Regions from separate parts of the Paenibacillus sp. 203 genome, predicted to be linked through region 1. Evidence: riboswitches for the same ligand, from Rfam matches in the RefSeq annotation. Region 1 holds a riboswitch; each other region holds the start of a gene.

The links. A riboswitch is a leader RNA that binds a small molecule or an ion and turns the genes downstream of it on or off. The one in region 1 is predicted to bind cyclic di-AMP.
Region 2: it holds a riboswitch for cyclic di-AMP, as region 1 does, so the genes downstream of both, WA407_RS25860 (C40 family peptidase) here and WA407_RS10960 (hypothetical protein) in region 1, are expected to answer to the same signal.
Region 3: it holds a riboswitch for cyclic di-AMP, as region 1 does, so the genes downstream of both, WA407_RS15745 (TrkH family potassium uptake protein) here and WA407_RS10960 (hypothetical protein) in region 1, are expected to answer to the same signal.

The regions. Positions count from the first base shown of each region.
Region 1 is NZ_JAXCHD010000004.1:329,645-336,414, reverse strand. It holds gene kdpB (potassium-transporting ATPase subunit KdpB) at 1-963, opposite strand, end outside; gene kdpA (potassium-transporting ATPase subunit KdpA) at 1,001-2,677, opposite strand; gene WA407_RS26740 (potassium-transporting ATPase subunit F) at 2,829-2,906, opposite strand; gene WA407_RS10960 (hypothetical protein) at 3,090-3,485, opposite strand; cyclic di-AMP (ydaO/yuaA leader) riboswitch at 3,601-3,768, opposite strand; gene WA407_RS10955 (glutathione peroxidase) at 4,235-4,720, shown strand; tRNA gene WA407_RS10950 (tRNA-Leu) at 4,813-4,895, opposite strand; gene WA407_RS10945 (urease accessory protein UreF) at 5,158-5,895, shown strand; gene WA407_RS10940 (XRE family transcriptional regulator) at 6,192-6,413, shown strand; gene WA407_RS10935 (helix-turn-helix domain-containing protein) at 6,538-6,770, opposite strand, start outside.
Region 2 is NZ_JAXCHD010000024.1:16,222-22,991, forward strand. It holds gene rluF (23S rRNA pseudouridine(2604) synthase RluF) at 1-510, shown strand, start outside; gene motB (flagellar motor protein MotB) at 647-1,474, opposite strand; gene motA (flagellar motor stator protein MotA) at 1,467-2,261, opposite strand; gene WA407_RS25845 (hypothetical protein) at 2,449-2,742, shown strand; gene WA407_RS25850 (4a-hydroxytetrahydrobiopterin dehydratase) at 2,860-3,159, shown strand; gene WA407_RS25855 (GNAT family N-acetyltransferase) at 3,238-3,744, opposite strand; gene WA407_RS25860 (C40 family peptidase) at 4,050-4,550, opposite strand; cyclic di-AMP (ydaO/yuaA leader) riboswitch at 4,556-4,693, opposite strand; gene WA407_RS25865 (hypothetical protein) at 4,969-5,796, opposite strand; gene WA407_RS25870 (M1 family metallopeptidase) at 5,808-6,770, opposite strand, start outside.
Region 3 is NZ_JAXCHD010000006.1:170,338-177,107, reverse strand. It holds gene WA407_RS15755 (LysR family transcriptional regulator) at 1-644, shown strand, start outside; gene WA407_RS15750 (potassium channel family protein) at 650-1,327, opposite strand; gene WA407_RS15745 (TrkH family potassium uptake protein) at 1,346-2,686, opposite strand; cyclic di-AMP (ydaO/yuaA leader) riboswitch at 3,095-3,247, opposite strand; gene WA407_RS15740 (CPBP family intramembrane glutamic endopeptidase) at 3,509-5,239, shown strand; gene uvrC (excinuclease ABC subunit UvrC) at 5,208-6,770, opposite strand, start outside.

The DNA of each region.
Region 1 (6,770 bases):
CACAGGCACGAATTCACTCGCCATTCGGTTACCGAAGGTGATTGTACCTGTTTTATCCAGAATCATCGTGTTGATATCCCCAGAAGCTTCTACCGCCTTGCCTGACATGGCCAGTACGTTAAACTGGGTGACCCGGTCCATACCAGCAATCCCGATAGCTGACAGCAGTCCTCCAATCGTGGTTGGAATCAGACAGACTAGCAACGAAATCAGCACAGGAACAGGCAAATCAATGTTAAAATGACGGGCAATCGGCGCTAGCGTAACCACCACAATTAGAAAAATAATCGTCAAGCTAATCAGCAAAGTGTTCAGTGCAATCTCATTCGGCGTCTTTTGCCGCTGTGCGCCTTCCACGAGCGAAATCATTTTATCAATAAATGTCTCGCCTGGCTCTGTCGTAATTCGCACCTTAATCCGGTCACTGACTACTCGTGTCCCGCCGGTTACCGAGCAAAAATCACCACCCGATTCCTTGATGACCGGAGCCGATTCTCCCGTAATTGCAGATTCATCCACCGAAGCCAGACCTTCAATGACCTCACCATCGCTTGGAATCATTTCGCCCTGGGAGACAATAACCACGTCCCCCTTACGCAATTCGGTTGAGCTAACCACCTGAATGTCATTTCCGATGAGCTTGTTAGCTTGTGTATCCTGCTTGGATTTTTTTAAAGAGGCAGCTTGTGCCTTACCCCGCCCCTCCGCGAGTGCTTCGGCAAAATTAGCAAAAAGCAACGTAAACAACAGAATAACAAACACGGCCAGGTTAAAGCCCATTTCCTTGCCAGTTCCAAAATAACCGGGAAACAGTAACATGAGCAGCACGACCAATGTACCGATCTCCACGACGAACATGACAGGATTTTTCATCATAATCATCGGATTTAACTTTATAAAGCTATCCTTGATCGCATGCTTCAAGATGCCTCTGTCCAGCATGTGTTTGCGTTGTTCCTTCATGATCAAACACCCCGTTCATCCATTCTCATTTTCTTCTTTACATGGTCAAAAATTCAGCAACAGGTCCCAATACGATGACGGGTAAAAAGGTCAACGCACCAATCAGCAGCACGACCCCGATCAGAATGGCTCCAAATAACTTGTTGTCCGTGCGCAGTGTCCCCGTCGTCACCGGAGTCGGTGCTTTGGCATTCAACGAAGCCGCCACAGCCAACAATGCAATCATAGATACATATCGTCCGAAGAACATAACCATCCCCGTCGTCATGTTCCAGAATACATTGTTATCCGAAAGACCTTCAAATCCCGAACCGTTATTTGCGGCAGATGACGCATATTCATAGAGCACCTGAGTCAACCCGTGATAGCCAGGGTTCGTGACCGCATCGTATCCCCAATGACTCATAAATGCAAGTGCAGTTGGGGCGAGAATGAGAAACGGATGTACCAAAATGGCAATCGCGATCAGCTTCATTTCCTTGCCTTCAATTTTCCTCCCCATAAATTCCGGAGTTCTCCCGACCATCAGTCCGCATATAAACACACCCAGAATCGCATACATCAGCATATTCATCAGTCCGACACCCTTGCCGCCAAAAATGACGTTTAGCATCATTTCTCCCAAAGCAGCCATGCCACCCAGTGGGGTTAGTGTATCATGCATATTATTGACTGAACCTGTCGTTGCCGCTGTTGTGACCGCAGTGAATAAAGCCGATTGTCCAATGCCGAAACGAACCTCTTTCCCTTCCATGCTTCCCTGAGAAGCATCCACACCCAGTGTCTGGATTAACGGATTACCTGTCTTCTCAGACACATACGTAATGGATAGAAAAATAAGAAACAATACCATCATGGAGCTAAAAATAATCCAGCCCTGCTTACGATTACGGGCAAACAATCCAAAGGTATACGGCAACGAAGCCGGCATTACCCACATTGCCAAAATTTCCAGCACGTTCGTCCAAGGACTTGGATTTTCAAAAGGATGCGCAGAGTTAGCTCCCGCATAACCACCCCCGTTTGTCCCCAAATGCTTGATGGACTCCAGAGAAGCAATGGGTCCCATAGAAATCTGCTGCTGTGTTCCGCTCAGCGTCGTAATATCCGCCGTAGGCTGTAGCGTCTGGGGCACCTTCAATCCAACCAGCACCAGCGTAAGCACAAAGGCCAGCGGCAGGAAAATTCTTATGATGGCTTTAATAAAATCTTGAAAGAAATTGCCCATTCCTTCACCGCGCCGCGTCAATCCTCTCATAAAAGCCGCAGCAACCGCAAAACCGGAAGCAGCCGAAGTGAACATCATCATCGTGACGAACGCCATCTGCGTCAGATACGTAAGCCCGCTTTCTCCGCTATAATGTTGGAGATTCGTATTCGTCATAAAGCTGATTACCGTATTAAAAGCTAGTGATGCTTCCATATTACTGTTTCCAGCCGGATTACCGGGAAGCATTCCCTGTAAACGCAACAGCAAGTAGCTGATTGCCACAAGCACGGCGTTCGTAGCAATGAAACTCATAACATACGTAGTCCAACGCATGCTCTCCATTTTCTTCAAGCCTACTACCTTATAAATCAGCTTTTCTGTTCTGCCAAAAATCCGATCCGTCCGATTGGGTTCATTCGAGAATACATGATACATATATGTACCCATTGGCTTTACCAAGAGCAGCAATATAACGATCACAATTCCAATTTGAAGCAGCTCCATCCTTTATTCCTCCTTCAAAATGCTCCTGCGTTTGGAACAACAGACCTGCTTCCAGAGCACCAATTGTGTGCACACGTTTGCGAAAACCTGCTACCTATGATGCTTTAATGTTCAGATCTGTTGTTCCCGCCCACTCTATCCCTACCAGTGACTAGAACTTTTCAGGGTTCAGGAGTGCGTAGATTAAATACATAAACACAATAGCCGTAAGCCCGAGTATAACGATCATCCTCTTCGTCCTCCTTTAGAGGTCTGCGCATCACACCAGCGTACAAACAGCAGTATCACTCCATAACTCACAGCCATGACGAGCAGCATGTATATATCCATCATGTTTATACCCTCCGTATCGGTCTTCAGATCGCCATTCTTATTTCATCATAAAATCATAAAACAACTATGTTATAAGTGCTTATCCGTTCAGCAGAAAACCCACCTCTCCGTTCAATGTGTAGATCACATGGTCCGCTCCCAATCCCCGATAAATTCCTTGTGGATTACAGCCGTGTGTAATAACATAGATCGATTCCGATGTTAGCGGCCGACATATTTGCAGGAAACGGCAAGTCAGATTCAAGCTGTTCTCAAACAAATACACACTACCAATTTCTTTTTTTGGAAAATTCCATTTTCCCGCTTGCATGGTATTGATGCGGACAATGTGCTCCACACCCATTTTTTTGAGCTGTCGTTCCTCCTGGGCGCTATTCGTCAGAACTGCAAACGCCAATTTTTTGTAAATAAGCAATTTCACAAAACTTCTGCCCGCTTCATTCGGTGCAGTGACAATAATTAACCGACCTTCCATCAGTAGCTCCTCTCCCGGTATAAAAAGACAACAAAAAGAAGCCGAAGGAAAAAGGCTTTCCTCCGGCTTCTGACATATCCATGATAAAATAAACCATGGCTGCACACGGCGGTTTGTTGCCTCTCCCTGTACGCTTACGAGGTTAGCTGTCGGATTCGGACGTGAGAGTCGCCCTATTTCTGGCACTTGACCGGAAAATTCACCCCATGAGACACACGGCAAGCCGTACAGTCTCGATTGGTTCCCCCGCTTTTGCAACTGCAAAATTCAGCGCTATAGACATTTCGTTGTTGCTTCATTCAAGTTAATTTGAAATTACGTCTTGAATCATACACCCGCGCATGGAAGACTGTAAAGCTCAACTGCGGGGTTATAAATCGGCCTTTAGAGCATAGAAGATTAATAATAACGCTTACAATGCAACTATGCTTCTCACAGCTCATTCAATCTCTGTTTTTCATCCCTTTTTGAAAATGACAAGCATGTCAATATTGGCGTAGGGTAGAGCGTTTTTGGCCTTTTTTTGTAAAAAGAGAAGAAAATACGCTATATGTACCAGCTAAGCACCGATTGAACCCGCTTTTATAAGAAGAAACACCTTAATTCGCTCCATTTGCGGTGCGATTTACTGTTTTGAACAAAATACGATTTTACAGCGGCAGAAGGCTTAATACAGCTTTTCCAGACTTGCAACCTCACTTTGAATTGCTTACAATTTAATTGCTGAATATTGAATAAGGAGAGATACTATGACCGTTTATGAATATGATGCGCAAACCCTGCAAGGGAAACCAATTCCGTTATCCACATATAAAGGGAATGTTCTGCTTATTGTGAACACAGCCAGCAAATGCGGGTTAACCCCCCAATACAAAGCGTTACAAGAGCTATATGACCAGTACCATGAACTGGGGCTCGAAATTTTGGGATTTCCCAGCAACCAATTCGCCAAACAAGAGCCAGGGTCCAGCGAGGAGATTTCCGAGTTTTGCCAGATCAATTATGGTGTTACCTTTCCGATGTTCGCCAAGACAGATGTCAATGGCGATCAAGCGCACCCCTTATTTCGCTACCTGACCCAAACAGCTCCGGGGGTATTAGGGTCCAAAGCGATCAAATGGAATTTTACTAAATTCTTAATTACACGAGAAGGTAACGTATTTAAGCGCTATGCACCGCAAACCACTCCAGATAAGTTGGCGGGAGATATAGAGAAGCTTTTGCAGCAAAACTGATATTCTTCTTTATCACAGTTATTAAAACAAAAAAAGCATCCCTTCACGTAAAGCGTGTCAGGATGCTTTTTTTAACTAGGTCTTGCATATAATGCGGTCGAGAGGACTCGAACCTCCACGGGCGTACGCCCACTACCCCCTCAAGATAGCGTGTCTGCCATTCCACCACGACCGCAAATCATAATGTATTGAGGCAACAGATTTATTATACTCTCTCATCAACTATTTGTAAACACAAATATAATAATTATTTTATATGTTATTTTATCTAACATATATGAGCGATAATAATATTTAATTTGACAAAAAGGCTACTAAAATGTAAATATATATTACATACATTTCGAATTTTTTCGTTATCCCTAAGTAAAGAGTAAAATAATATAACATAAGGATTCACTTCGAGGAGGCGAACCGCCCTGCATAAAGGCAACCGTTTGCTGAACTATGCATTATTGTTGGACCCTTCCCTACCTGTTGGTGGCTTCACCCGTTTTAACGGACTGGAGAAACTATTCCGCAACGGACATTTGAACAGTCTACAAGACTTGGAACATTACATGCTGAATGATTTGTATCCTCAATTTACAACCGTTGACGGCATGGCTATCAAAAGTCTGTATGTCGCCATCCAGCAGAATGACGGTTGGCGGATCGCTCTCATTGATAAGATGCTGCATACCCAACGTCCCTCCTTGCAGCATGTGAAGGAGTTGCGTCTATCCGGTCAGCGTCTACTTAAGCTCGCTAAGGCTCTTTATCCTTGGCTTGAATTTGACCAGTTGGAATCCATACTCATTCAATACAATGCAATTGGCACACTCGCTACCGTTCACACCTGGATTAACTTCCTTCTCGTAAACGATGTAGAACAGACCGTTCACGGCTATCTTGGCGCAGCGGTGTCCTTCTGTGTGGAAGATGCCTTCAAACTACTCAATCCTCCCTATGAGGAAAAGAACCCTTTTATGGAGCGTATGACCAGCGAGCTGCTCTCCGCATGGAAGAAGCTTAACAAACCTGAGCCAACTGCATTTCAGCGTCGCCTTCTTCACAGACATTGGTCCAGCTCCTACATCACTCTACCGCTTTATATGAGCCATAATAGCCAATTGGATGAGCCTAGACTGTTTTCCTCCTCAGGTCTATTCAAACGCCTTCCAGCATCCCCCTGATGCGTCGTTTCGCTAATGTGGCAGCAACACCAAAAACACTCTGTCCCTTTCCTCAGGTGGCAGAGTGTTTTTTATCCACATATAATCGAAATTCACACTATTAGTAGACTCTAGACGGGTTATCAGAACCACCTAGCACTTAATTAAGTAATTAATTCAACAAAATAACGTATTTACGATTGTAAAAACACGTATAAAAGTGTATCATAGTTTCAGATGGTTAATTCTAACATGTTTACTGATGATTATTATAACACACCAATTATTCCGCAAGAATCCGTAAGGGGCGATTTCTCTTGAACAACAAAATGCCTGTCACCTCCTTCGGGTGGGCCATCAAACAACGGCTTGTCGAACTTCGACTGGATCAGAAAACATTTTGTGAGACACACAATATTCCGCCTTCACGCTTGTCCAATCTGATTCACGGCACCCGCAAAGCACAAAGGTACAGAAAACAAGTTGCTGCAATTCTGAACATCGAAGATAACGATTATAAGGAGGCACCGCCACTCTAAATTCAACAAGCATTCCAGTTACATATAGGTCATTCCATATCACCAAGAAACCAAATAAACCCGTAAAGCGAACCCCTCCAGTTCGTTTACGGGTTTTCAACCCAGACGATCTTTAGCCAAAAAATTATTCCGGCTTTGTTTTATCCTTGTCACTTTTTTGCTTACGGTATTTCGCAAATTCAACATATTCTAAAATAAAATTCTGTTCTTCCGTCTCAAGATCTTCTGCCTGGCAATTCAGTGGCCCCATCACTCCAAAAAAATAAGCAGCCTTCTGCTCCTGAAGTACGCCTTCCCCTGGCTTAATTCCTTTCATTAACCAATCAAGCGATACATTAAAAAAGTCCGAAATCTGAA
Region 2 (6,770 bases), on a different contig from region 1:
AACAAGCCGGTGGGCATTACAAGTACAACCGAGAGCCATATTAGAGGCAATGTTGTTGATTTTGTGGGGCACCCACAGCGGATATTCCCGATTGGACGCCTGGATAAGGATTCGGAAGGTCTCATTTTACTTACCAATGATGGAGACATTGTGAATAAGATTTTACGGGCAGAAGGCAAGCATGAGAAAGAATACATCGTAACGGTGGATCGCCCTGTCGTACCGTCTTTTGTGCAGGGCATGTCCAGCGGGGTGAAAATACTCGGCCAGCGGACGCTACCTTGTGAGGTGACGCGTGTATCTGAGTATGTATTCCGTATTATCCTGACTGAAGGGAAAAATCGTCAGATCCGGCGTATGTGTGCTGCCTTCGGTTATGAAGTAAAAAAACTGCAACGGCTGCGAATCATGAATATTCGGTTGGGGTCCCTTCAGAAAGGTGCCTGGCGTGATCTGACAGAGGCTGAGAAGCAGGAGCTTGGCCAGATGCTCGATTATACGCTTAGCTAATGCCAGAGGGGCTTTGTATAGCCTACAGCGTATGATCCTCGTATCTGACAAGTCCAGATTATAGGAAGCACTAAACAAAGAGGCACCAGCTGCATAAAAATGCGGCGGTGCCTTTGTTCATATAACATATGCATAATCAACCTTCATTCGAGCTTGAGGTAGGACTGATGACTTGTGTCCCGTTCTGATATTTGCGGAGAACAGATATTTCAACACGACGGTTTTTGGAGCGTCCTTGGCCATCTTGATTGCTTGCCAATGGACGATACTCGCCATAACCGATGGATACAAACTTGGTTGGATCGAGATCTGGATTGAGCAACAAGATACGCAAGAAATTCAGAGAGCGCTGGGCGCTCAAATCAAAGTTGGACGGGAACTGGCTGTTGGAGATCGGTACATTATCCGTATGACCCGATACGATAACATCATAGCCAGGGAACTGCTGGAGCATACTAGAAATAGACTTGGCCAGCTTTCTCGCTCCCGGTTTTACTTCGGCTTGCCCGGATGAAAACAGGGCATTATCACTAATGGTGATCATCAGCTGGGATTGGTTCAGCTTGGTATTCAGCAGAGGTGACAGGCCGTTATTTTGAATATATTGATCCATCTGTTTTTTAAGCTTTTTTAAATCTTCTTCTTCCCGCTGGGCAAGCTGTTTTTGCAGTTCAGAGGTAGAAGTAGCTTTCGATTTTAAGGGTTGTGATACTTGTTCTTTATTTTTGCCCATATCCATGGATTGTGACGACGGATTCGCGGCCGAGTGATCCAGCACGCCAGTGCCCCCACTAAAAGCTGAACTCAGGGATTGAGCCATAGTTTCAAATTTTTTGGCGTCGAGCGAGCTCATACCGAATAAGACAATGAAAAGAGCCAACAGAAGGGTCATTAAGTCGGAATATGGCAACAGCCAGCTTTCGTCAGCATGCTCTTCATGCGGTTCATGTCTCTTTTTACTCACTGGAATCGCCATCCTTCTGGGTCAATGTAGCCCGTTCGGTCGGAGTCAGGAAGATCGTCAGTTTCTGACTGATGGCAATTGTCGATATCCCCGATTGAATGGAAAGCAGACCTTCGACCATCATTAATTTAAGCTCCACTTCTTTTTTGGATAACCGTTTCAGCTTGTTGGACATCGGATGCCATAGAACATAACCTGTAAAAATACCGAGCAACGTCGCAATGAAGGCTGCTGCAATGGCATGAGAGAGCTTTTCCATGTCACTAAGGTCAGCCAGAGCTGCGATCAGACCTACAACCGCACCGAGTACCCCGAGCGTTGGAGCGTACATACCGGCTTGGGAGAAGATCAGTGCGCCAGAGCGATGTCGATCCTCGGTAGCATTGATATCCTCCATCAGAACGTCCCGTACGAATTCCTGATCATTGCCGTCAATAATCATTCGCATGCCGCCACGCATAAAGGGATCGTCGATTTCTTCTACCTTGGATTCCAAGGCGAGCAGACCTTCACGACGGGTAATGGATGCCCACTCGGTAAACGTACCGATGAGCTCTTTGCGGTCTAACAGTTTTTGTTCGGTGAAAATAACCTTGAACAGCTTCGGAATCCGTTTGATTTCTGCCATCGGGAAGGCCATAAATATACTCGCTGCCGTTCCGACGAAAATAATCATGTAAGCAGCGGGATTATTGACCAAATTGACGACCGGAGCGCCTTTTAAGATCATCCCGACGACCAGTGACACAATCCCGAGCACAAGTCCGATAATGGTTGAAATTTGCATGATACACCTCATCCATGAGAATAGATTTTGAATCCTTTCATGCCGCCGGGGTCGTCCTTGCCCCAAGCGCGTCATTACAAGACGGATTATAGTATTTATCGACAAAACTCTCTTTTTTGTTAAGTGCGAATTTCCGGTATAATAAGGTGATTATGTATTGAATGGCGGAACCATTGGAGGAAATGGCATGGGAGTAAAGCATGGGCGTGAGTATGAACAAATTTTGAACGATTTGACAGAGGCTGTGGGGCGCATCCCAGATAGCTATGAATTTTTTGAGATGGAAGCAGAAGATTGGGACAGGCTGGATCCGGCGGGACGTCAGGAAGTCAATGAAGCTTTGGCAGAAGACTTATTTTATGCACTGGGTACAGAGCCCACAATCACTGTAGGGAGTGGCGTTGTGATCTATGAGCCGGAGCAGCATCGCATCTATGTACTTATTGGGGACGAGGAGCTGACGTCAGTCCCTTTGATTTGAGGTCCGTCTTATGGATTTATCAACGGGGCCGTGGTAATATGTACACCAATATATCGTAGTTTTGGCCGTATTTAAGCGGTCGAAAGGCTTCCGTATAAACGGGGAGGAGTTCGTAACATGCCTTTTACACAAGAAGAGATTGAAGCACATCTGGAGAAACTGGAGGGCTGGGAACTGGAGGAAGGACGTTGGATCGTCCGAAAATATAATTTTTCCAGTTTTATGAAAGGGATTGCATTCGTGGATGAAGTTGCCGCTATATCTGAAGCATTCAATCATCATCCATTTATTACGATTGATTATAAGACCGTGACTCTGCGTTTGACCTCTTGGGACGACGGCGGTATTATGGCCGTGGATATTAAGGAAGCCCAACAATATAATGAAGCTTTTGAAAAAATGCGCAGCAGTCATTGAGCTTGTAATGATCTGTCGTATGATGATAAAAGCGCCTTCGCTATACAACATTGTGGTTGTATGCCGAAGGCGCTTTTATCATAGAATCTGGGTTGGGTGCTCGGGACGATATACCATACAATAAAATGGTTTTTTGCCATCAGGAGTCTGGCGTTCATAGGTATCTGTAAGCTCAAATCCAGCCGCCTTATAGGCCCGGATAGCGCGCCCATTCCAAGTGAGCACCTCTAGATCAATTTCATTCTTCGGGTTGCGTCGTTGAGCTTCCTCTGCAATGGCACGGACAAAATCAGAGCCTTTGCCATGTCCGCATCTGTCAGGATGCATTCCAAGACCTAGCCGGGTCACACCGATCATAGGAAAATATTGAGCAAATCCCGTCAGTTTGTTCTCTTTATCCAGTACGGCAACATATTGCTCTTGGCGAAGCGTGGGACTTCCAAATTCGACTTCAAGCGCCTTCATTTGTTCCCAGGGGAGCCAACCGTATATGTTATAAGGTGGATCATAGTGCCACTCACAGATTGCAGCGGCTTGATGCTCGTCCATCGGTACGATCCGATAGTTGGATATTGAGGCCGGCATGTGTTCCATCCTCCTTTTACACAGGTACTTCAATCATTAACAACAGATTGTAGACAAGTTGCAGAGGAATGGCAAGCGTGTTTATTTCATACCTAAGTCGGGTATACATTCAATAAGAAGGAATTACTGCTCATATGCTCCCCCAGCGGTGACGGTAAAACCGACGATGTTCGCTACAATTGAAACCTTTTGAGGTCTCAGTTCGTCAGTAAAGATAATAATTGCTGATGTTGTGGACATAAAAAACCGCAATTCGATTCCGGCCAGAATCAAATTGCGGCTAGGGTTAGCTTGCTGTGCGTTAGTTATTCTACGTTATCGTCATCAGGAATGTCTGAAGCTACAGAATGGTAAGCGTCTGTGCTCATAATTCTTTTTGCACCGACATAGCGGTTAGCGTAATAATTTTCGTTCAGTGAGCTAACTACTACACCACGTGAAGTCGAGGAGTGGGCAAATTTCCCCTCACCTACGAAGATACCTACATGGGAAATGCCTCTTCCTGTGGTGTTGAAGAACACCAGGTCCCCAGGTCTCATTTCATCGCGGGATACAGAAGATCCCATTTTGAATTGTGATCCGGATTGATGCGGAAGTTTAATTCCCAGTTTGTTGTATACGTACATTGTGAAGCCGGAGCAATCGAATCCCTCGAGTGTAGTGCCTCCGCTTCTGTAGTTCGTTCCTTTGGCATCTTGGATGACCTGGTCCATCTTAGAGTCTGCATATGCACTGCCGCCACCGAATGTAAAAGATGTAAAGGCAATGGCAAGACCCATAGCTGCGATCGTTAGCTTCTTCTTCAAAAAAAATATACCCCTTCCAATGCCTGCGAGGTTAGCTTAAGGATTCGGTAGAAGGTTCCCCTATGACCACTCTGTTGCGAGATCAATTCACCCAAACTGGTTCCCCCGCTTCCTAGGTGCCAGGAATTAGGCTTAACTTAAGATGTGCACCTTGGAGAGCAGTATTCACAATAACGTTATTTTTGAGATAAAGGTTACAATAAAGATTACAAAGTTGTTACTATCAGTTCACTGCGATTATTGTAACAAAGACGGCTGGCTTTGGCAAATGTTTCATTGCAAAAAGTTACAAAAAAAATCTGCTCCTAATGTCCCAGGAACAGATCTTGTTAACAGTATTCAGTTATGTGTCGTTTGCGCGGGTATGAATCATGTTTTTCGACAGACGGAAATGAAGTAAAAAACATAAAGGCAGGGCTTAGCTTCTACTAGAGATATCGGTATGCCATAGTCTGTACTGCGAACTGATATGCCACAGCCTGACCAGACTAGTAACAAAATGATACGATTGCTGGAGAATGAGCGCCAGCATGCCAGTCCAAATCATCGCCACGGTGCCAAATAGACCGAAGACCAGCAGCACACAAGCACCGAGCAAAAGGGATATACCGACAGCTGGGAGGAGCTGGCGAAAGAAGGCGAGCAGGGACGATAGTATGGCGTGACCACCGACAGTACCCAGTTGCATATACAGGATGCACTGCCGAATGAACCATCCGTATGCCATCCATCCAATGACATAGGGCAATAAATGCAGCAGATAAGAGGAAGATTGAAGTGCTCCTGCTACAATAGGGTAGAGTCTCGGTACTACCCAAAAGGCGGGAAGCAGCAGCAGTCCCAACTCGATGGTGTAATACAACAGCGACGACATGCCATGGCGTTTCATACCCTTGAAAAAGGACAGGCTTTGCGGTTCAGTCGCATCGGTATGCAGACTTTGATATATTCCGGCTCTAATGAAGGGAGTGATCAGTATGCGTAGTACAGTCGCCCCTAGTAGTATCCACAAATACACATGTACTTCCCGGCTGTCCATCAGAGCAATCTGACTCTCCATCCAAAATAAGGTCTGTCCCAGTTCGTTTTGACCCTGATCAGGATAACGGAGCAATAGCGGGATAACGGCAGACTGCACCAGCCGATAGAGAAACACCCCCCACAGTAGTCGATACAGAAATAAAATGATAACGATATAGAATCGTATGCGCACCAGCGCCCAGCCCTCTTTTATAACAGTCCGCATCTATAGACACCTCACCATGACAGACTTCCAAGCAGTGTCTCCAACAGCTTGGTTACACTAACACTCCAACGGGTTTGTTGCTTTTCGTCCAATTCGGCCTTTAGGCTATTGTTAATATGCTTGTTCTCCAGTGCAATGGTATATAGGGGATCAAGGGTTACATAGGAAACGGGAGAAGTACTTTTGATCCGAAAAGTTGTGCTTTTGCCCGCGCCGTCCCAAGCCTTGAATATCGTGGTACCATCCTTGAAGGTAAATTGGACAGGGATCTTGGGATAATCCGCCCCTTTTTTGCTGACCGTCACGACTGCTTCATATCCATTCTCCAGCTTGTGGTTTGTGATGTGATCCACTGAAAAGTCCGCCATCTGGCCGTCATATACATACTGTTCAAAATAGTGGCTCCATGAGCGTCCGGTGACTCTCTCCACGATACGTTGAAAATCCATTGAGGACGGATGCTTAAATCGGTACGTCTGGACGTAGGTCCGCATAATGCGATCCATTTTTTTCATACCCACCTGACGTTCAATGCCCCGTAGTACCAGCTTGCCTCGAGAGTAGGCATTTTGCGCATACTCAGCAGCTGAGCCATACTTCCATGACTCACGGTTTAGCGGCTGTGGGGAAGCTACCTGTCCCGATTGTAATGGCAGGTTGGGGGTAAGCCCATATTCTTGCTCCATAAGCCGCTCCTCTGCATAGGAGGTGAAGCCTTCATCCAGCCACGGCTCCTCAAATTCATTATTGGCTACCATTCCGTAGAAATATTGATGTCCAATCTCATGAACTAATGTCCGTTCCAGACTATAGCCAGGATTCAGATTACCCGCAGCAGCGGCCGTGATGAGTGTCGGATACTCCATACCGCCGGCTCCATTGCCTGATTTGGGTGGAACCACGATGGATAGGGTGGAATATGGATAAGGCCCGTACCATTTGCTGTAGTACGAAAGGGCGGCCTTCGCTGCGCT
Region 3 (6,770 bases), on a different contig from region 1:
CCCAGAGTATGCTTACACTCGGGGCTAGTCTCACGACACTCCAAACGACGCTGCCTACCCTCGTCGAAGCTTTCATGAGCAAGCATCCTCAAACCGAGCTAAAGCTGCTCACCGGTAAAACTCATGAAATCGTCGCCTTTGTACGTGACAAAAAAGCAGACGCCGGTATTGTCGGGTCTGCCATTCATGAAGCCGGACTGCGTTGCATTCCGCTATTTGATGATCATTTGGAGCTCGTTGTTCCCATTGGACATGAATTAACCGTCAAGACAGGAACGGCCTCGATGAAAGATCTGCAAGGATTGCCGATGATTATTTTCTCCAAAGGAACCTGGTACCGCAGTCTGACGGATGACTTGTTCCAGCGCAGCGGCATCATGCCGGATATCCGTATGGAAATCGACTCCTTCGAGGCAATTGTACGCCTGCTTCCAACCTGTAAGGCTTCTGCCTTGCTGCCCAAATCCTATTTGCGTAGCGAACTATTACGGGATAATGGACTCACTGCATTATACTTGCCCGATTTGAAGGAGACACGCCGAACGACCTCCCTCATTTACTCGGAGACGACCGATCTCGGTCCGACAGCACGACGCTGGATTAGCGAGACACGTGCGTCGTTTGCAGGCTACCGTATGGTGTAGAGGGTTTAATCCTCTTCATTAACATTAACAACCTCATCCTCAAAGCGACCGATATTGTCATTCGAGCCGATGATGACCATGATATCGTCTGCTTTTAGCCGATCCATAGCCGTCGGTGCGATCAGGATACCGTTCGCTGTATGAAGCGCCACGACGCTACAACCAAAGCGGGTACGGGCATTTAGCTCTGCTAGCGTTTTGCCATTCAGACATGCAGGTACATTGAGTTCCACAATACTGTATTCCTTAGACAACTCCAAATAATCGAGCAAATTAGGCGTGACTAGCTGGTGAGCCACCCGGATACCCATATCCCGTTCTGGATAAATAATCCGGTCCACACCGAGCTTTTCTAACGCACGCCCGTGCAGCACAGATATGGCTTTGGCTACAACTTTTTTCACACCCAGCTCCTTCAGCAAAATGGCGGTGAGGATGCTTACCTGAATGTCATCACCAATAGCAACAATGCCACAATCGAAATTACGGATGCCCAGTGATCGCAACGAATCTTCATCGGTAGCGTCCGCCACGACAGTATGTGTCAACATCTCACTCATACTGTCCACAACATCCTCATTCCGGTCAATGCCTAGCACCTCGCACCCCATATCAACCAATTGCAAAGCCAGGCTTGAGCCGAACCGCCCCAAGCCAATAACTACAAACTGCTGCGTTTTCATATCTACTCGAAAACTCCCTTATCCTATAATCATTTTGCCTTCCGGATGACGATACAATTCTTTACCCTTTTTCGGCCCCAGTGCATAAGCTAGCGTGAGTGGCCCCAGTCTACCTGCAAACATCGTCAGGGTAATCACCAACTTTCCTATGACTGTCAAATCAGGTGTAAGCCCCATCGACAGCCCCACCGTACCAAACGCAGACACCGTCTCAAACAAGATCATCAGAAAATGATGATCTTCGGTTGCCGACAAAATCATGGTCACCCCGATCACGAACAGCAACCCCAGCAGTGTAATGGTCAAAGCCTTGTAAATTCGTCCCTGCGCAAGTCGGTACTTGAACAGTACAATATCTTCCCGCCCCCGCAGCATCGAAATCACCGCTCCAATGAGCAGGGCGAATGTTGTGGTCTTAATCCCGCCTCCAGTGGAACCAGGAGAAGCCCCAATAAACATGAGTATGATGATAAAAAACTGCGTAGCCTGCCGCAAGCCTGCGATGTCCAGCGTATTGGCACCTGCGGTACGGGGAGTAACGGACTGGAATAAAGATCCCAGTAGCTTACCACCCCAATCAAGCGAGCCAAGAGTCCTTGGATTCGTAAACTCAAATACAAAAATCACGAGCGTGCCGACTACAATCATTGCGCCCGTCATGCTGAGTACCACCTTGGTATGCAAGGACAGTCTCTTGCGCTTGCGATATTCTGCCAGGTCTGACATCACTACAAAACCAATGCCGCCAGAAATAATTAGAAACATTGCGGTAAAATTAACAATCGGATCATATACATAACCTGTCAAGCTGCGAAATTCACCGAATAAATCAAAACCAGCATTGTTAAACATGGAGATGGCATGCCAGATTCCAAAATAAATCGCCCTGCCTACGGGCATATCAAAGGACCAGCGAACCGAGAATATCGTAGCGCATACGCCTTCAATAACCAGTGAGTACAGCAATACCTTACGGATTAACCCGACAATTCCCTCTACAGAAGTCTGATTCATCGCTTCCTGCAAAATGAGGCGCTCCCGCAAGGAAATCCGACGTTTGAACACCAGCGCGATCAAGGTAGCCATAGTCATAAAGCCGAGACCGCCAATCTGAATGAGTGCAGCGATGACGACTTGACCAAAGGTTGTGAAAAAGGTCCCTGTATCCTTAACGACAAGCCCTGTTACACACGTCGCGGACGCGGCAGTAAACAAAGCGTCTATAAACGCAAGTGGCTTTCCTGTTGTATTGGAGATCGGCAGCATTAACAATAAGCTACCTATTAGAATGATAATGGCAAAGCCCGCAACGAATATCTGCGGTGGAGAAAGCCGAAGCCAGCTTGCATTGGGATTCATCTATTCATCACTTCTCTCCTAATCCTTAAAACTATAAATCAGTGATTTAATACGGTGTAAGCTCGCTACGCGTTCCATTTGATCTTTCGATCGTCGTTGCCCCTGAATTTTTTGATTTTTCCAAACCTTAGTTAACTATAATTAGCATTCCCTGAATACAGGAAGAATGCATGTCAAGCACTACTCGGCCCCCTGTGCTATTGGCGGGCAGTAGCGAAGGGGGCAGAATTGTTCTGAAGAAGCGAAGCGTTTGCCTTTATCTCCGGATTTTAACCATTAAAGGGGGTATACAATAAAAAAATCCGGGGATAACAGCAATCGGAAGAATAATCTGCACCCGCAGCGGTCTAACCAATCCAAACACTTTTATACGCACAAAAAAAGACACCGGAAAACCGAGTGCCTGACTTGGTTCCTGCTCATAGCCTACGAGGTTAGCTGACGGATTCGGGCAGCACAGTATGCCCTATTTACACTTCCGATCCAGCAGGATCGGTTGTAAAATTCACCCCAGTAACATGGTTCCCCCGTTTTCCCATAGAAATTCGGCTCAACTGTATATCATTACCTATGTATTTCATAGGCATTGCCTCAAGATTATAATCCTTCTATATCCAGATCACAAAACCGATTTCGCCGAAAAAACGTGAAATTGGCTTTATTTTGCGAATGGGCATCGTTTAATCGCAGCTTATCTAATTTTATTGGAACTTTAAAGTGCTTTCACTCTATTTTCATGAATATCGCTTGTCTGTTGGCGCGAACCTGTGCAGTATGATATCTTTAATGGATGTTCTTATTTACAGATTAAGGAGGAAACTCATGAATCCTATCGGGAAACCGGTCGTGCTCACGGCCAACTTCAAAAAATTAGGCTTGCTGGGCGGGATTGGCCTGATTTGCTTTTTTATCTTTCAATTGCTTATTCCCTCGCTTAGCAATCCGAGTCCAGAATCAGTAATGAACGCAAAGGTCATCAGCAAACAAGAAGCGGTCATACACGCATTGGACTTCGCCCGCTCCGAGCTGGGCTATACTGAATCACAGCCTGAGGAGCCTGTCGTGACCTATCAGGCCGAAACAGATTTGTACGGTTATTTATCTAGAGAAAAACTACTTCAACAGTACGACCGTACATGGAAAAAAAGTTACCCTTACGAAACCTTTCGGGTCGATCTGCCTGAATCCTCAGCGAAGAGTAAACTGCAAATTCATGTGGATTTATCCACTGGCAAGGTCGTTAGCTTTAAACGGATCACCTCCAGCACCAATTACACACAGGCTGATATTTCTACGGATGAACAAGCACGTAACAGGCTTGTACGTGTGGCTGAGGACGGCATGACGCTCGAAGCCAAGGAGCAGGCGGCCGCAGTATGGGTCAAGCGCTTTGGCTTTAAGCCGTCGGATTTGAAGCTTGCGACCACTGAACAAGAAGGCGGATTAAAGTATACCGTAGACGATAAAAAAATCGGCGCCTCGGTACTTACACTGGCTTTTACTTTTGAAGACGGTGATGTTCGCTCCTTCACCCAAAGCTTTTCGGCCCCGTCGTCCTATACCGATTATATCGAAAAGCAAACATTTTGGGCGAATTTGATGACCTATGCGGGTTATGCCCTATTTAGCTTTGTACTGGGTGTACTTGCCATTGTGTATGCGTCACTCACCCGACGACATACTTCATTTGTACGCGGCATTGTTCTATCCGTTGTATACTTTATTGCTAGTATAGCTGGGACCATGAACATGCTGCCTTTATTGCAAGCAGAAGCAGGCGGTAAGGGCATGCTTATATTTCTTATGGTTTTCCAGATTGGTGTTACCTTTTTCATGGCTGTAGCGCTCTACTTCTCCTTGGTCGGCGGTGACGGGCTTATGCGTCAGGTTGGACTGAATGCATGGCCGCGTGCAAAAGAGCCGGGCTACGGGTTGTATGTGCTTCGCAGTATGTATGTTGGCTACTTGTGGGCCTTTATTTTACTCGGGGTACAATCCATCTTATTCTTTATACTGGAGCGCACATTTAATACATTCTCCACCACAGATGCCACACAATCCCCTTACAATATGGCTTATCCATGGCTACTGCCGATTATGGCGTGGATGGCAGGTATTGGAGAAGAGACTGTCTACCGTCTGTTTGGTATTCCGATGGTCAAAAAAATAGTGAAAAACACTTTTGTTGCTTGTCTGATCACCACGCTGATTTGGGCACTGGGACATACGCTTTATCCGATCTATCCGGTGATTTCCAGACCTATTGAGCTGACTTTTCTTGGTTTGCTGTTCAGTTTTGTGTTCCTGCGTTACGGCTTTATTGCCGCCATGTTCAGCCACGTTATTTTTGACAGCATTCTAATGGGACTTAGTGTGATGAGTCTGGGAGACACTGTGAATGTGAGCGCTGGTCTATTCTGGATCTTACTTCCAGCCATCGTGGGTTACATCATTTATTGGTTTAGTCCTAAAAAGCCAAATCGAATTATGTTTGAACCTATAAAAAAAGAGGAGCCGTATTCTACGACTCCTCCTCCCGAAGGGCAGCTATAATCTGACGCGCAAGCTTATCCCCAATAGAGAGAGGCCGGAAGTCTTCGACACTGGCCTCTCTTATTTTTTTGAGCGATCCAAAATGCTTAAGCAGTAACTTACGCCGTTTCTCGCCGATGCCTGGAATAGAGTCCAGCCGGGAAGTTACCATAGATTTGCCGCGTTGCTCGCGGTGGAACGTAATGGCAAAACGGTGAACCTCGTCCTGAATCCGTTGCAGCAGATAAAATTCTTCGCTATTGCGTGCAAGTGTCACGGCCTCAGAGGACTCTCCCACTAATAGTTGGGAAGTTCTATGTTTGGCATCCTTCACCAGACCACACACAGGAATGAACAAACCCAGCTCATTTTGCAATACATCGGTCGCCGCCTTAATTTGTCCACGTCCACCATCGACAACGATCAAGTCGGGACGTTCCAAATTTTCCTTAAGCACACGTTCATATCTACGTCGGATAACCTCACGCATTGTTTCATAATCATCGGGTCCCTGCACAGAACGGATTTTATATTTTCGATACTCCTTCTTGGCAGGCTTGCCATCAATAAACACGATCATGGCTGAGACTGGATCGGAACCCTGGATGTTGGAGTTATCAAACGCCTCCACCCGGTGCAAGCTATCCAGTCCAATGGCACGTCCGAGATTGCTTGCAGCTTTGGATGTCCGTTCCTCATCCCGCTCGATCAGCTTAAACTTCTCATCCAAAGCAACACGTGCATTTTCCGTCGCCATGCCTGTCATTTGCTTTTTCAGTCCACGCTGCGGTACAAGTACCTTTACATCCAACCATTCAGCCAGAGCGAGAGCCGCCGTACTCGGGTCCTCCAGTCCACCGGATAGTTGGGTTTCTGTTTCCTTTACTCCGGTATCTTGGTCACTAACTTGGTCTTGATTTGTTGCTGCTGCATAAGTTGCCCGTTCTTCAGCCACCAGCAATGAGTCAGCAGAAGGCTCTGTCTCCGTTTGTATCGCTTTCTCATCTGTCTGTCCGGTAGCATCGGTTGTAGCTGCACTGTGGAGTACAGTTTCTGCCGCAACCGGTTGATCGACATTGACCTGTTCGGCCTGCATCAGCTTAGGAGAATCTGGAAGCAATATTTCTTGCGGCACTGCCGGGTTGTCACTATAATATTGCGTCACATAGGACATAAAATCACTGTAAGCCTCACCGTAGAAAGGAAAAGTCGACATATGGCGCTCGATCATTTTACCTTTGCGGACATATAGGATTTGTACACACATCCAGCCCTTATCTACTGAAAAACCAAATACATCTCGATCCTTCGCATCCGATGTGGTGATTTTCTGCTTTTCCATCATCGCGTCGATGCTGATAATCTGATCTCGCAGCTCCTTGGCCCGCTCAAAATACAATTCCTCTGCGGCCTCCTGCATTTTACGCTGAAGATCCTTTTTAATTTCCTCATGTCCCCCGCTCAAAAAGGAACCAATCTCCTGACCAATCTGGTCATACGTTTCCTTCTCGACCTCTTTCACACAAGGCCCCAAACATTGATGCATGTGATA